DNA from 4 places in the Novosphingobium sp. Gsoil 351 genome. Region 1 is predicted to be linked to each of the others. Evidence: predicted binding sites of a transcription regulator. Region 1 holds the regulator's gene; each other region holds the start of a gene.
The links. The regulator LexA, encoded in region 1, represses DNA repair genes until DNA is damaged. The targets are predictions, from matches to a motif close to GTTCCNCNCTTGTTCT.

Region 1 (3,442 bases):
AAGCCCGAGGTATTGACGCCGATGCCGGGCGGGAGCTGGCTCGGCCGCGTTCAACGCAGCCTTTCGCGACATGTCCGCGAGCGGCTGGGCGGCACGCCCGGGCGATCGCCGCGGCCTTTGCCAGCGGCGAGCGTGGCGCGATCCTGGCCGCAGACAAAGATGCGATGCGCGATGCAGGGCTGACCCATCTCCTCCCGATCAGCGGATTGCATGTCAGCGCGGTGGTCGGTGCGGCTTATGTCCTGGCGATCCGCCTGCTCGCGCTGTGGCCGTGGCTGGCGTTGCGGGTGCGCCTGCCGCTCGCCGCCGCCGCGACCGGGGCGCTGGCCGGGGTCGCCTATGCTTTGCTGACGGGCGCGGAGGTGCCGACCATCCGCTCGTGCATCGGCGCGGTGCTGGTGCTGATCGCACTGGCGCTGGGGCGCGACCCGTTGAGCATGCGGATGATCGCGGTCGCCGCGTTCGTGGTCATCCTGTTCTGGCCCGAAGCCGTCGTCGGGCCCGGCTTCCAGATGAGCTTCGCCTCGGTCATCGCGATCGTCGCGCTGCATTCGGCCGCGCCGGTCCGGGCGTTCCTGGCGCCGCGCGATGAGGCGCGGCCGGTGCGGCTCGCGCGCCTGCTGGCGATGCTGCTGGTCACAGGAGGGGTGATCGAGCTGGCGCTGATGCCGATCGGTCTGTTTCACTTCCACCGCGCCGGGGTCTATGGCGCACTGGCCAACGTCGTCGCGATCCCGCTGACCACGTTCGTATCGATGCCGCTGATCGCGCCGGCGCTGGTCCTCGACGCTGTCATCCCTGGGGCCGGGCTGGGCGCGCCCGCGTGGTGGGCGGCGGGCAAGAGCCTCGAACTGCTGCTCGCCCTTGCGCACTGGACGGCGGCGCAGCCCGGCTCCGTGGCGCTGCTGCCGGGGATGGCGCGCACGACCTTCGCGCTGTTTGTGGCAGGCGGCCTGTGGCTCGCGTTGTGGAGCGGACGGGTGCGGCTTTTGGGGCTGGTTCCGGTGGTGCTGGGCTGCGCAATGCTCGCTCGTCTTCACACACCCGACCTGTTGATCTCGGGCGACGGCCGCCATGTCGCGATTCCTTCCCCCGACGGTCCGCTGCTCGTGCTGCGTGAGAGCAAGAGCGAGTTCGCCACCGACAATTTGCGCAAGAGCGCGGGGATCGACGGCGCGCGGATCCCGTTCGAACGCTGGCCCGGCGCTACATGCAGTGCAGACTTCTGCACGGTGGCTCTAGACCGCGCCGGGCGCGTCACCACGCTGCTGATCGGGCGCACGCGCGAACGGATCGACGAACGCGAACTCGCCGCCGCCTGCGAGCGCGCCGACATCGTGGTCAGCGAACGCTGGCTGCCCAGGAGCTGTCGCCCGCGCCAGCTGAAGGCCGATCGCGCGCTGCTGACGCGAACCGGCGGACTGGCGATCGATCTGGCGGATGGCCGGGTGCACACGGTGGCGGAGAGCCAGGGTGAGCACGGCTGGTGGCGGCCCCCGCCTCAGTGATATCGCCGCAGCAACCCCGCCAGCTTGCCCTGCACTTCGACCTCGCCCGGCTTGTAGATCTGCGGATCGTAGGCACCGTTCGCGGGATCGAGCCGGATCATGCCGGCTTCTCGCCGCAGGTATTTCAGCGTCGCTTCCTCGCCACGGATCAGCGCAACCACGATCTCGCCATCGCGCGCGGTGTTGGTGCGCCGCACGAGGGCGTAGTCGCCGTCGAGGATGCCTGCTTCGATCATCGAATCGCCCGACACTTCGAGCGCATAATGTTCGCCTGCGCCCAGCAGCGCGGCGGGGACGGGAAGGGTGGACTGGCCTTCGAACGCCTCGATCGGCATGCCCGCGGCGATCCGCCCGTGCAGCGGCAGCTCGATCACGTCGTTGGCCGGAGCGCCTCGCGTTACAGGCGCGCGTAGAGGGGCAAGCGCATCGTTCGCATTCGCCGGGCGCGGGGTTGCTTTGGTCACCGAACCTTCTGGGGTCTTGATCACTTCAAGCGCGCGCGCGCGATTGGGCAGGCGGCGGATGAAGCCGCGCTCCTCAAGCGCCGAGATCAGGCGATGGACGCCCGACTTGGACTTGAGCTCAAGCGCCTCCTTCATCTCCTCGAACGAGGGCGAGATTCCGCTGGCCTCGAGCCGGGCCTGGATGAAGGTGATCAGTTCGTGCTGCTTGCGCGTCAGCATCGCCCGGGCTCCTCGATTGCACTACGTCCGCCAAATCACGAACGAACAAGGAACAATTAAGCAACCGCTGCCGCCTCGTCAAGCAATACCGCCGTTTTCCAGCCAATAGATCGGCACGATGTCGCCAGCCGTGGCCGCAGGCGCGTCGATCGCCCGGCAAATCAAGGCGTTGGCGTGGGCCAGCGGGCGCAGGGCGCCGCTGTCCTGCTCGGTCCCGGCGGTAACTTCGCCGTCGGCCCAACGCGCGCGCAGGAACTCCATACGCTTGCCCCCTGGGGGCAGCGGCGCGGCAAGCCGTGCCGGAAAGCACCGCGGCAGCGGCTGGGCGGCGCCAAGCGCGGCGCGCAGCAGCGGCAGCATGAACAGAAATCCCGTGACGAAAGCCGAGGCCGGGTTCCCGGGTAGCCCCAGGACGATCTGGCTACCTCCGTCGTTGGGGCGCCGGGCGACGAGCAGCGGCTTGCCCGGCTTGATCTTCACCCGCCAGAAATCGATGCGCGCGCCGGCATGGGCGAGCGCGGGGCGGATCAGGTCATGGTCGCCTACCGAGGCGCCGCCGCTGGTGACCACGATATCGGCCGGGCGCGCAGTCTCGAAAGCTTCGGCAAGCGCCTCGAGCCTGTCGGGAATCGGACCCAAGCGGCGGATTTCGATCGGAAGCCCCGCCACGAGCGCGGCGAGCATCGGCGCGTTGCTGGCGGGCAGGTGATGCGGCAGGCCGGGGACGCCCGGCGGCACGAGTTCGTCGCCGCAGTCGATGACGATCAGCCGCGCCGGGCGACGAACCGCGAGATGCTGGTGCCCGGCGGCGATCGCGAGGGCCAGTTGGGCCGCGCCGATCCGTGTTCCCGCAGGAAGGAGCAGGTCGTTTGCGCCAAAGTCCAGCCCGGCGCGGCGGACATGCCGGCCGGGCCCAGCGGCCGCCTGGAGATGGCGCAGAGTCTCGCCCTCGCGCGTGCAATCCTCCTGCAGCAGCACGCGATCCGCGCCCTCGGGCACGATCGCCCCGGTCGAAATCCGCGCCACCTCGCCCGGTCTCAGAGGCCGATCGAGCGGACGTCCGGCGGCGCTTTCCCCGATCACCCGCCACGGCCCGGATTCCCCAGCGCGCACCGCGTAACCGTCCATCGCCGACATCGCCGCCGCGGGCTGGGTACGCAACGCGGTCAGCGGTTCGGCAAGATAGAAGCCAGCGCAGTCCTCGATCGAGCGGTGCTCGACAGAGAGCGCGGGCGCCAGGGCCAGGAGGCG
Region 2 (3,442 bases), 160 kb from region 1:
AATCGATCCCCTACTGGGAAACCCGCGGCTACGTCAGCGTGGTGATGCGCAACTACTGGATGTACGAGAACCAGGCGGGAGGCCAATCGGACAGTCGTGCCGGGCTGGCCGAGGGTAAGTGGCCGAAGTTCCCCGGTTTGACCGGTGCGCCGGCAGTGCGTGTCGCTTCCAGCCTACGCTGAGCTGCTCCACACCCCGCTGATGTCGAGCCTGCTGGCAGGCTCAGGGTGAACTGCCGACTTTGTCGTCAGTCGAGACATGATGTCTCGACTACGCTCGACATGAGCGGATAAGGGAGGCGCAAATCATTCAGATGAGACGCTGATGGCAATCGACCCCGAGCGCGCGTTCAAGCCGATCAGCATTGCGCTGCTGACGGTTTCCGACACGCGCACCGCCGCCGACGATACTTCCGGCGACATTCTCGCCGAACGGATCAAGGCCGCGGGCCACGCCCTCGCCGCTCGCGCGATCGAGCGTGACGACGTTCCGCGCATTTGCGACCGGCTCAACAACTGGATCGACGATTCCCGGATCGACTGCGTGATCTCGACCGGCGGCACCGGGCTGACCGGGCGCGACGTGACCCCCGAGGCGCTCGACCGGGTCAAGGAGAAAGACATTCCGGGCTTCGGCGAACTTTTCCGTTGGCTCAGCTATAAAACCATAGGCACTTCGACCGTGCAGTCGCGGGCAATGGCGGTGCTGGCGCGCGGCACCTACATCTTCGCACTCCCCGGCTCGAACGGCGCGGTGAAGGACGGCTGGGACCTGATCCTGTCCGAGCAACTCGATGCCCGGAACCGCCCCTGCAACTTCGTCGAGCTGATGCCGCGGTTGCGCGAAGTCTGACGATTTTCCGCAGCGCCTACTTCGGAGCCGGGTGTTCCTTGAAGAACTTGTTCGCCTCGCCCATCATCGTTTGCCACCAATCGACGACGTCGGCGAAGTTGGCCTTGTTAAGGCCGCCCAGCGTGCTGAAATCGTAGCTAATCGCCAACGTTCCATCGTTGGGATCGAACGACATCGTCGAGAACCGCTTCTTGAGGTTCCATTCATTGGCGAGCGCCGCCGAATTGGTGCCATCTTGCGCGAACGTGATCCGGAACTGCAGCGAGGTGCAGTTGGAGTTGTTCTGGCAGCCGTAAAAAAGATCATGTATTTGTAGCCGCTAGCCGCGCTGTCGATGACGGGATCGCCATCGACGTCGCTCTTTCTCAGCTTGGCCTTGAAGCCGATCTCGCCCAACGCGCTGGCTACTTCTCCCGGGCGCGAGGCGCAGATTAGCCCGCCGGGACAGGAATCGGCGGCAGCAGCTGGTGACGACAAAGCGATCAGCGCGAATAAGGCCGCGGCGAAAGACGTGACGATGCGCATCGGATTCCCCCCGTAAACCGGTACGGATCGTTTCATCGGGAATCCGCCAAGTCAATCTTGCTTTCCATTTTGTTCTTTTTATGTTCTAATCAGGTCATGACCAATCAAAGGTCCAGCCAGAGTCCCGTCCACGGTCGCGGCGCGCAATCAGGCGCGGTGCCGGTGCGGTTCGGGCTGGGGGTGCGCGAGGCGGATGGCGACTGGCTCGATGAGCGCGATGGTCTCGACGGGCCGGGGCCGAAGTTGCGGACGACGGTAACCGAGGAGCACGCCAAGACCATCGTCAGCTTCAACCGGTCGCCCGACATTCCGTTCGACCGCTCCATCAACGCTTATCGAGGTTGCGAGCACGGCTGCATCTACTGCTTCGCCCGTCCTACCCACGCCTTTCACGACCTCTCCCCCGGGCTGGATTTCGAAACGAGGCTGTTTGCCAAACCGAACGCTGCCGAGTTGCTCCGCGCCACCCTCGCCAATCCGCGCTACACGCCCGCGCCGATCGCAATGGGTACCAACACCGACCCATACCAGCCGATCGAGGGACGCTACCGGATCACGCGCGCGGTGCTCGAGGTGTGCCTTGAGGCGCGCCAGCCGGTTACGATCACCACCAAGTCCACCCGGGTGCTCGACGATCTCGATCTGCTGGCCGAGATGGCGCGGCACCGGCTGGTCGCGGTCGGCATATCGGTGACCAGTCTCGATCCGAGGCTTTCTAGCCTGCTCGAACCCCGCGCCTCAGCCCCAGCCAAGCGCCTCGCCGCGCTGGGACGGCTGGTCGAGGCGCGCGTTCCCGCGCACGTCTCGATCGCCCCGGTCATCCCCGCGATCACCGACGAGTTCATGGAGAGCATCCTCGATCGCGCCGGGGCGCTCGGGGTCGGCTCGGCGAGCTGGATCATGTTGCGTCTGCCTTACGAGGTCGCTCCGCTGTTTCGCGAATGGCTCGCGACCCATTTCCCCGAGCGCGCGGGCAAAGTGATGAGCATCGTCCGATCGGTGCGCGACGGTAAGGACAACGATCCAGGATTCTTCAGCCGCATGAAGCCGCAAGGCGTCTGGGCCGACCTGTTCCGCACGCGTTTCCGCCTCGCATGCCGACGCGCGGGGATCGGTCAGGTAAAGATCGATCTCGATTGCGGGGGCTTCATTCGGCCGAGTGCGAATGGGCAGTTGAGCCTGCTGTGAAGGGTTAGAACTCGCCGATCCCGAAGCGCGCAACCCCCTGGTTGAACCCCGGCGGATCTAGCACGCCGATGTCGAGCGCGACCGGCTCGCCGATCCAGTGACCGAGCGTGGTGTGGTCGGCGAGGTCGTCGTCGGTAAGCGGATGGATCAGCGCGCGTAGCCCCGCCGCCGCAATCGCGGCGATCACGGCGTCTCGCGCGGGTTCGAGGAAGTGGATCTCGTACTGCGGGATCGGGTGCGGGCCGATCGGTTCATCGACCATCCGCCCGGTAAACAGCACGCGCGGATCGGCGCCGAAACGGTCGCGCAACGCCGCAGCCTCCGCCCGGTCGGCAAGAGTGTAGTAGATGTGCGCGTGCCATGGCGCTTCGCCGCTCACCCGGCGAACCGGATGAGACGGCTGTCGGCCACTGCGGCGCTGCGATGGGGCACGACCTCGGCGATGTAGTGGGGGTTCTTGACCATCGCCATGAATGCCGCCGAGTTGGGATAGCCCATTACGAACGCCTCGTCCCACTCGTCGGCAGGGCCGGTGACCACGCATTCCAGTGGCGGCTGCCAGACCATGCCGCCACCCGCTGCGGCGATGATCGGGGCGATTCCGGCCTTGTAGATGTCGTAGGCCTCACGTCCGCTCAGGGCCTTGCCGTGGTTGGGGTGCCCCTCGGGATACTCGGCCACAGCGCGTAACTTGATCAGGTTGAGCATGTGGATCGGCGTATCACGAGGCAACGCCTTGAACGCTGCCCAGTTCTCGCGGCTGGGATCAATGTGGGGCATTCTCGGCTCCTAGTCCGCCAGCTTGTAGTCCTTGAACCGCTCACGCAGGTCCTTCTTGCTGATCTTGCCGGTGCCGGTGTGGGGGATGTCGTCGACG
Region 3 (3,442 bases), 660 kb from region 1:
CCGACGGCCTGCCCCGCCGCTTCCGCTGGCGCGGCGCGGTGCACGAGATCGAGCGTGCCGAAGGGCCCGAGCGGATCGCGCCGGAATGGTGGCGTGAGAAATCGGGGGCGCGGCTGCGCGATTACTACCGGATCGAGGACGGCGAAGGCCGGCGCTACTGGGTCTACCGCGAGGGTCTGGCCGGCGACGGACGCGGCGGCGCCCCGCAGTGGTTCCTGCACGGATTGTGTGCCTGAAGCCCTCTCCCTCTCAGGAAAGAGGGTTGGGAGAGGGGGTTGTGCGCGACATCCCCCTCTCAACTTCGGCTAGTTCGCTGCGCTCTCAAGCATGTGCATCTGTCCCCTGAAGCGGACAGAGCGCGGTTTCACACCAGCGGCGTCACCAGGCTCTGTCGCGAGACTTCGTCGATGATGTCCTGACGAGCTTCGGGCGTTTCACCCTCCAGCCCCGCGAACGCGCTGCGCTCGCCATCGTTGTCGAGGAACGCCAGGAGATCGTCGGTCAACCGATCGGTCTGCGTGGCGAACACCCCATGCGCCTCGCCCTCGTATTCGATCAGTTGCGCATGCGGCACCGCTCTGGCCACCGCGCGCGCGGTGGCCTCGATCGGGACGGTCTTGTCGGCGGTCCCGTGGATGATCAGGGTCGGAACCTTGAACGACGCGAGATCGGGGCGGAAATCGGTGGTGGCGAAGGCTTTCGCCGCAGCAAGCGTGGGCCGCAAGCCCGCCTGCATCGCGGTGAACCACGCTACGTCCAGCATCTCTTCGCTGACCGGGCTGGAAACCCAGCCGACCCCGAAGAAGTCGTCGAAGAAATCGGTGAAAAACGCCGCCCGGTCCTTCAACATGGCGTCGGTCATCTGATCGAAGGTCGATTGCGGGACGCCATCGGGATTGTCGTCGGTCCGGAGCATGTAGGGCACCACCGAACTGATCAGCGCGACCCTGCTGACACCTTTGCCCTGGTGCCGCGAAAGATAGCGCGCGATCTCACCGCCGCCCATCGAGAAGCCTACCAGCGCGACATCGTCGGTCGCATCGTAATGCGCCAGCACCGCCGCCAGATCGTCGGCGAACGTATCGTAGTCATATCCGCCCGAGGGTTGCATCGAGCGACCGAAGCCACGCCGGTCATAGGCAATCGCCTTGTAGCCGGCGTCGGCCAGCGCGTTGGTGATCGGATCCCAGCTGTCGGCCGAAAGCGGCCAGCCGTGGATCAGCACGACCGGGCGCCCTTCGCCCCAACATTTCGACCAGAGGTGCGTGCCGTCGCGGGCTTCGATGATGTGCATGAAAGAATTCCTGTGGCTTCCCGTCCGCACCCCAAACTCCGCCGAGGCGGGGCCGTTCCGTTTGAAGCCAAAGGTTTGCGGTCAAGTTTCGCGAGGGGGAGGCGAAACGATGTTGGACTTCGCACGTTAAGAACATATAAGGAACATATGGCTCAACCCTCGCTCCTCGAACGTCTCGGAATCCTTGCCGACGCGGCCAAGTACGACGCTTCGTGCGCCTCGTCAGGCACGGCCAAGCGGACCAGCAAGGGCGGGAAGGGTATCGGCTCGACCGAGGGGATGGGCATCTGCCACGCCTATGCCCCCGATGGCCGCTGCATTTCGCTGCTCAAGATCCTGCTGACCAACCACTGCATCTTCGACTGCCACTATTGCATCAACCGCAAGAGCTCGAACGTGCGGCGGGCGCGGTTCACCCCGCAGGAAGTGGTCGACCTGACGCTCAGCTTCTATCGGCGAAATTACATCGAAGGGCTGTTCCTTTCCTCGGGGATCGTGAAGTCGTCGAACCACACGATGGAGCAACTGGTCGAGGTCGCGCGGATCCTGCGCGAGGAGCACGACTTTCGCGGCTATATCCACCTCAAGACGATCCCCGAGGCCGATCCCGGATTGCTCGCCCAGGCGGGCCTTTATGCCGACCGCGTCTCCATCAACGTCGAACTGCCGACCGACGCCGGGCTGACCCGGCTCGCCCCCGACAAGTCGGCGCGCCAGATCGAAGGCGCGATGGCGGGGCTCAAGGGTGAGATCGTCGAGGCCAAGGATGCGCGCAAGCGGTTCAAGTCGGCGCCGCGCTTCGCCCCCGCGGGGCAATCGACCCAGATGATCGTCGGCGCGGATGCCGCCACGGATGCGGACATCGTCGGCAAGGCGAGCACGCTCTACGGCGATTTCGCATTGCGCCGGGTCTATTATTCGGCGTTCAGCCCGATCCCCGATGCCAGCGCGGTGCTGCCGCTCAAGCGCCCCCCGCTGATCCGCGAGCACCGGCTCTACCAGTCGGACTGGCTGATGCGGTTCTACGGCTATGCCCCAGGGGAGGTCCAGCAGGCTGCGGACGCCGACGGGATGCTGCCGCTCGACATCGATCCCAAGTTGGCGTGGGCGCTGAAATTCCGCGAGCGGTTTCCGGTCGACGTCAACCGTGCCCCGCGCGAGGCGCTGCTGCGGGTGCCGGGGCTGGGGGTGAGGGCGGTCGGCGCGATCCTCGCTTCGCGGCGGCATCGCACCTTGCGGCTTGAAGATGTCGCCCGCCTGACCGTCTCGATCGCAAAGCTGCGGCCGTTTCTCATTGCCGCGGATTGGCGCCCGGTTTCGCTCACCGACCGCGCCGATTTGCGCGCGCTGGTCGCGCCGCGCAAGCAATCCCAACTCGAACTGTTCGCGGCATGAATACGCGCTCGCACACCCCCAGCTCATCCCGAGCGAAGTCGAGGCATCGCGCGCAGCGGACGAACTGTTGCGCCAGATGTCTCGACTTCGCTCGACATGAGCGAGGCTGGGGCAAAGGCCGCTTCGTATGACCGCGCTGCTTTGCGGCATGCACGCACCCGACGCGCTTGGGGTTACGCTGACCGCATCCGACGACTTCGCCGAGTGGCGCGATCATGCGCGATGCCTGATCCAGGCCGATGTCCCGCCCGATCGCATCGCCTGGAGCGAGCCGGGCGGGACCTCGGGCAGCCTGTTCGCGCGCTCCGACCGGCAAGTGCCTGGCCCACTCGCCGATGCGCCCCAACCCCGTGCCGCGCGTGCGTTTGTTCAACTTGCCCAAAGCGCGATCCTGCATTCCGACCCCGAGCGGTTCGCGCTGCTCTATCGCCTGCTGTGGCGGCTCCAGCGCAAGCCGAAGCTGATGGAAGACGCCGCCGACCGCGACGTGCGCCGGATCGACGAACTCGCCCGCACCGTGCGCCGCGACATTCACAAGATGCGCGCGTTCGTGCGCTTCCGGGTGGTCGATGAGCCCGATGGGGGCGAGCACTACGTCGCCTGGTTCGAACCCGAGCATCACATCCTGCGCGCCAATGCGCGGTTCTTCGTCAACCGTTTCACCAACATGGCGTGGTCGATCCTGACCCCGGCGGGCTCGCTCCACTGGAATGGGCAAATCCTGTCCGAAGGCCCGCCCGCCCAGCGCGGCGA
Region 4 (3,442 bases), 770 kb from region 1:
TGCGCCGCGATCGCCTCAAGCGCCGGTCCAGGATCGGCGAGCGCCTGTTCCGCGAGGCCGGAAAATCCGGGTACGGGGACCGTGGTCGATCTCGAGCGCGAGGTAGGGCGCCAGGGCCTTGAACACTGCCTCTCGCGCCTGCTCGCGCGCGGCGGTCTCGACCCGCTCCTCGAGGTCGGCCCAATCTCGTGCCAGACGCCGGCTGAGCAGGCGCAGACGGCGGATGCGAAAGCCGATGTCATGTGCGCGAAAGAACGCGATCGCCTGCGGTGTCGCGCCGCCTCGCAAGCTCGACAGCCGGTCGAGCCCCTGGCCGCGCAGATGCTCCCACAATCGCGCCACCAGGCGGTCTCGCAGCACGCCGGCAGCTTCGGGATGCGCATTGAGGATGATCTCCGCGAGCATCTCGACAATTCCCGCCGCCTTGACCTGGGCGTAGGAGTGGAACGCGAACCCTGCCTTTTCCGCGGCGGCCTGCTGCGCTTTCGCGCGCCAGCCGGTCAGCCGCTTGGCCGTCGGGCGGTCGAGAAATAACGTGTAGCCGAACAGTTGCTCGACCGTCTCCTCGACCTCGGGACGCAGCGCGGTGACGATCCCGCGCAGCTTGGCCCGCTCGCGCGATTGACCGGCGAGCTGCTCGAGGTTGTCGCGGATTGGCTGTTCGCGCGGGATCGACGAGAGCGATCCCGCGATGGCCTTGAAAAACCCCACGGACTTGCCCTGTCGTTCATCGATCCGTGAGCGGTCGGGCTTGGGATCGATGTAGACGATCCGCCGATCGACCTCGCGCTGGGCAGGGCGGTCGCGGAGCACCGCGATCGCCTGGGCGAAGGGCGCGTTGACCAGTACCGAGCCATCGACCAGCGCGATCCCCCCAAGCTCGCCACGCGCGGCATGGCCAGGCATGATCCGGGCCAGAAACGCGTCACGGCTGGGCCAGGCCATGTCCCGCTCTTCGGTCAAGCGGTCGATCTCGGGCAGCGTCAGAGGCGGAAAGGCTCCGGGAAAGCTGGCGGTCGCGCGCGCGGCGAAAACCAGCTCGGCCGGATCGGCCATGTCCTGGCCCGCGCATGCCAGCGTGCGGAACCCGATCGACAGGCGATGCTCCGCCTCTTGCACCAGCGCCGGGCTGTTGAGCCGCAGCGTCTCGGCGTGGCCGTTGAAGTCGGTCGCGGTGACGAACAGGTCGAGCGGATGGCCGCCGGGCAGCAGCGGCGCGGCCTCTCCGGTCTCCTCGGCCATCGCCGCCAGCGCCTCGGCAATCAGGCGCGAAAACCCGATCCCGCTGAACGGAGGCGCGAACCACCGCGCGCGGATCAGGCGGCTGAGCTTGGTGCGCACTTCATTGCGGGTGCCCGGCGCGACGGTGCTCGACACCACGTTGCCCGGCCGCTTGAGCGCCAGCCACACCAGCGGCTGCGCCCAGAACTTGCTGAACCGCGACCACGGCCGCGCATCGGGGTCGAGCAGAACATCGACGTCGGCCTTTTCCAGCCACAGCCGGGTCAACGGCTCGAGGCTTTGCCCGCTGGCGATGGCCTGGGCGAGGAAAACGCCGTTGATCCCGCCCGCGCTCGCCCCGGCGACGATGTCGGTAAGCACGCGCAGCCTCAGCTTGCGTTCGCCCTCGATGGTTTGCAGCAGGCGGCGATAGACCGTCTCCACACCTTCGGCCGGAGGATCGCCGTTGAGAAAGCCGCGGCTCGCCCGTGCCGCCCGCCAGACCTCCTTGGTCACGCCGTGCATGTACACGGCGAGGCTGATCCCCCATAGCAGATCAGCGCAATGCGCAGTTCCTTCTGCCTCATGGCGAGAGGATGGCACGGGGGTTGGAAGTGGGGAAGTGCCTTTACCCCTCTCCCGCAAGGGGAGCGGGGGGCTTGTGTTCTACTTACGTTCTTCCTAAGCTGTCGCAGATGTCGAAGCTCAAACGCCGCTATGTCTGCCAAGCCTGCGGCGGGGTGTCGTCGCGGTGGCAGGGGCAATGCGCCGATTGCGCCGAGTGGAACACCTTGAGCGAGGAAGCGCCGGCGACGGTGTTCTCCGAAAAGCACCACCTCTCTACCGGCGGGCGGGCGTTTCCGTTCGTGGCGATGGACGAGCCGCTGGCGCTGCCGTCGCGCCGTCCCACAGGGCTGGCCGAGTTCGACCGCGCGCTGGGGGGAGGGTTGGTGCCCGGGTCCGCCATCCTGATGGGCGGCGATCCTGGCGTCGGCAAATCCACGCTGCTGCTCCAGGCCGCGGCCAAGGTGGCGCTGGCGGGAGGCGACGCGGTCTACATCAGTGGTGAGGAAGCCGCCGACCAGGTACGCCTTCGCGCGCAGCGCCTCGGTCTCGGCAACGCGCCGATCCGGCTCGCCACGGCCAGTTCGGTGCGCGACATCTTGACCACGCTGGGTGGTATCCGTCCGCCCGCGCTGCTGGTGATCGATTCGATCCAGACAATGCATTCCGACCAGATCGAGGGCGCGCCAGGCACCGTGAGCCAGGTTCGCGGCTGCGCGTTCGAACTGATCCGCTATGCCAAGGCCAGCGGCACGGTGGTGGTGCTGGTCGGCCATGTGACCAAGGACGGCAGCATCGCCGGGCCGCGCGTGCTCGAGCATATGGTCGACGTGGTGATGAGCTTCGAGGGCGAGCGCAGCCACCAGTTCCGGATCCTGCGCGCGCTCAAAAACCGTTACGGCGCGGTCGACGAGATCGGCGTGTTCGCGATGGCCGGGGCAGGGCTGGAGGAAGTCGCCAACCCGTCGAGCCTGTTCCTTTCGGGCCGCGACGCCGAAGTGCCGGGCAGCGCGGTGTTCCCCGCGCTGGAAGGGACCCGTCCGGTGCTGGTCGAGATTCAGGCGCTGACGGTGCGTCTGGCCAGCGGGGCCACCCCGCGGCGCGCGGTGGTCGGCTGGGATTCGGGGCGGCTGGCGATGATCCTGGCGGTGCTGGAGGCGCGCTGCGGGCTGAATTTCTCCTCGGCCGAAGTCTATCTCAACGTGGCCGGCGGCTATCGCCTGACCGATCCCGCGGCCGACATCGCCGTCGCCGCCGCGCTGGTCTCGGCGTTGGCCGAACGGCCGTGCCCGGCGGAATCGATCTGGTTCGGCGAAATCTCGTTGGCCGGAGAGGTCCGCCCGGTGGCCCATCCCGGCCTGCGCCTGAAGGAAGCGGCGAAACTCGGCTTCACCCGATCGTTCGGCCCCGACGCCGGCAACGGGGACATCCCGCCCGCCTTGCGCCATGAGCCGCTGCGGCTTTTGCCGAACGTTGTTGACCGGATCGTCGCGAGCCCATAATTTCGGGATCGGATGCAAGCCTTCGACATCATTGTCCTGCTGATCGTGGGGATCACCGCGATCGCCGGCTTCATGCGCGGGTTCGCGCAAGAGGTGCTGGCGCTGGTGGCGTGGATCCTGGCGCTGCTGGCGATCTATTACTTCCACAGCACGCT

Region 2: a site for LexA is predicted at 1,449-1,464, ahead of GKE62_RS03720 (PA0069 family radical SAM protein). Genes of this name have one in related genera too.
Region 3: a site for LexA is predicted at 1,424-1,439, ahead of GKE62_RS01390 (putative DNA modification/repair radical SAM protein). Genes of this name have one in related genera too.
Region 4: a site for LexA is predicted at 1,885-1,900, ahead of radA (DNA repair protein RadA). Genes of this name have one in related genera too.

The regions. Positions count from the first base shown of each region.
Region 1 is NZ_CP046120.1:945,829-949,270, reverse strand. It holds gene GKE62_RS18785 (hypothetical protein) at 1-183, shown strand, start outside; gene GKE62_RS04510 (ComEC/Rec2 family competence protein) at 165-1,508, shown strand; gene lexA (transcriptional repressor LexA) at 1,502-2,191, opposite strand; gene GKE62_RS04500 (molybdopterin molybdotransferase MoeA) at 2,270-3,442, opposite strand, start outside.
Region 2 is NZ_CP046120.1:786,578-790,019, forward strand. It holds gene GKE62_RS03705 (lytic transglycosylase domain-containing protein) at 1-182, shown strand, start outside; gene moaB (molybdenum cofactor biosynthesis protein B) at 325-852, shown strand; gene GKE62_RS18770 (YbjN domain-containing protein) at 869-1,162, opposite strand; gene GKE62_RS03720 (PA0069 family radical SAM protein) at 1,474-2,565, shown strand; gene GKE62_RS03725 (DOPA 4,5-dioxygenase family protein) at 2,570-2,944, opposite strand; gene GKE62_RS03730 (DUF1330 domain-containing protein) at 2,941-3,345, opposite strand; gene GKE62_RS03735 (long-chain fatty acid--CoA ligase) at 3,355-3,442, opposite strand, start outside.
Region 3 is NZ_CP046120.1:285,970-289,411, reverse strand. It holds gene GKE62_RS01400 (DUF6504 family protein) at 1-236, shown strand, start outside; gene GKE62_RS01395 (alpha/beta fold hydrolase) at 365-1,294, opposite strand; gene GKE62_RS01390 (putative DNA modification/repair radical SAM protein) at 1,442-2,689, shown strand; gene GKE62_RS01385 (UdgX family uracil-DNA binding protein) at 2,817-3,442, shown strand, end outside.
Region 4 is NZ_CP046120.1:180,396-183,837, forward strand. It holds partial or broken gene GKE62_RS00885 (patatin-like protein) at 1-1,808, opposite strand, end outside; gene radA (DNA repair protein RadA) at 1,917-3,287, shown strand; gene GKE62_RS00895 (CvpA family protein) at 3,300-3,442, shown strand, end outside.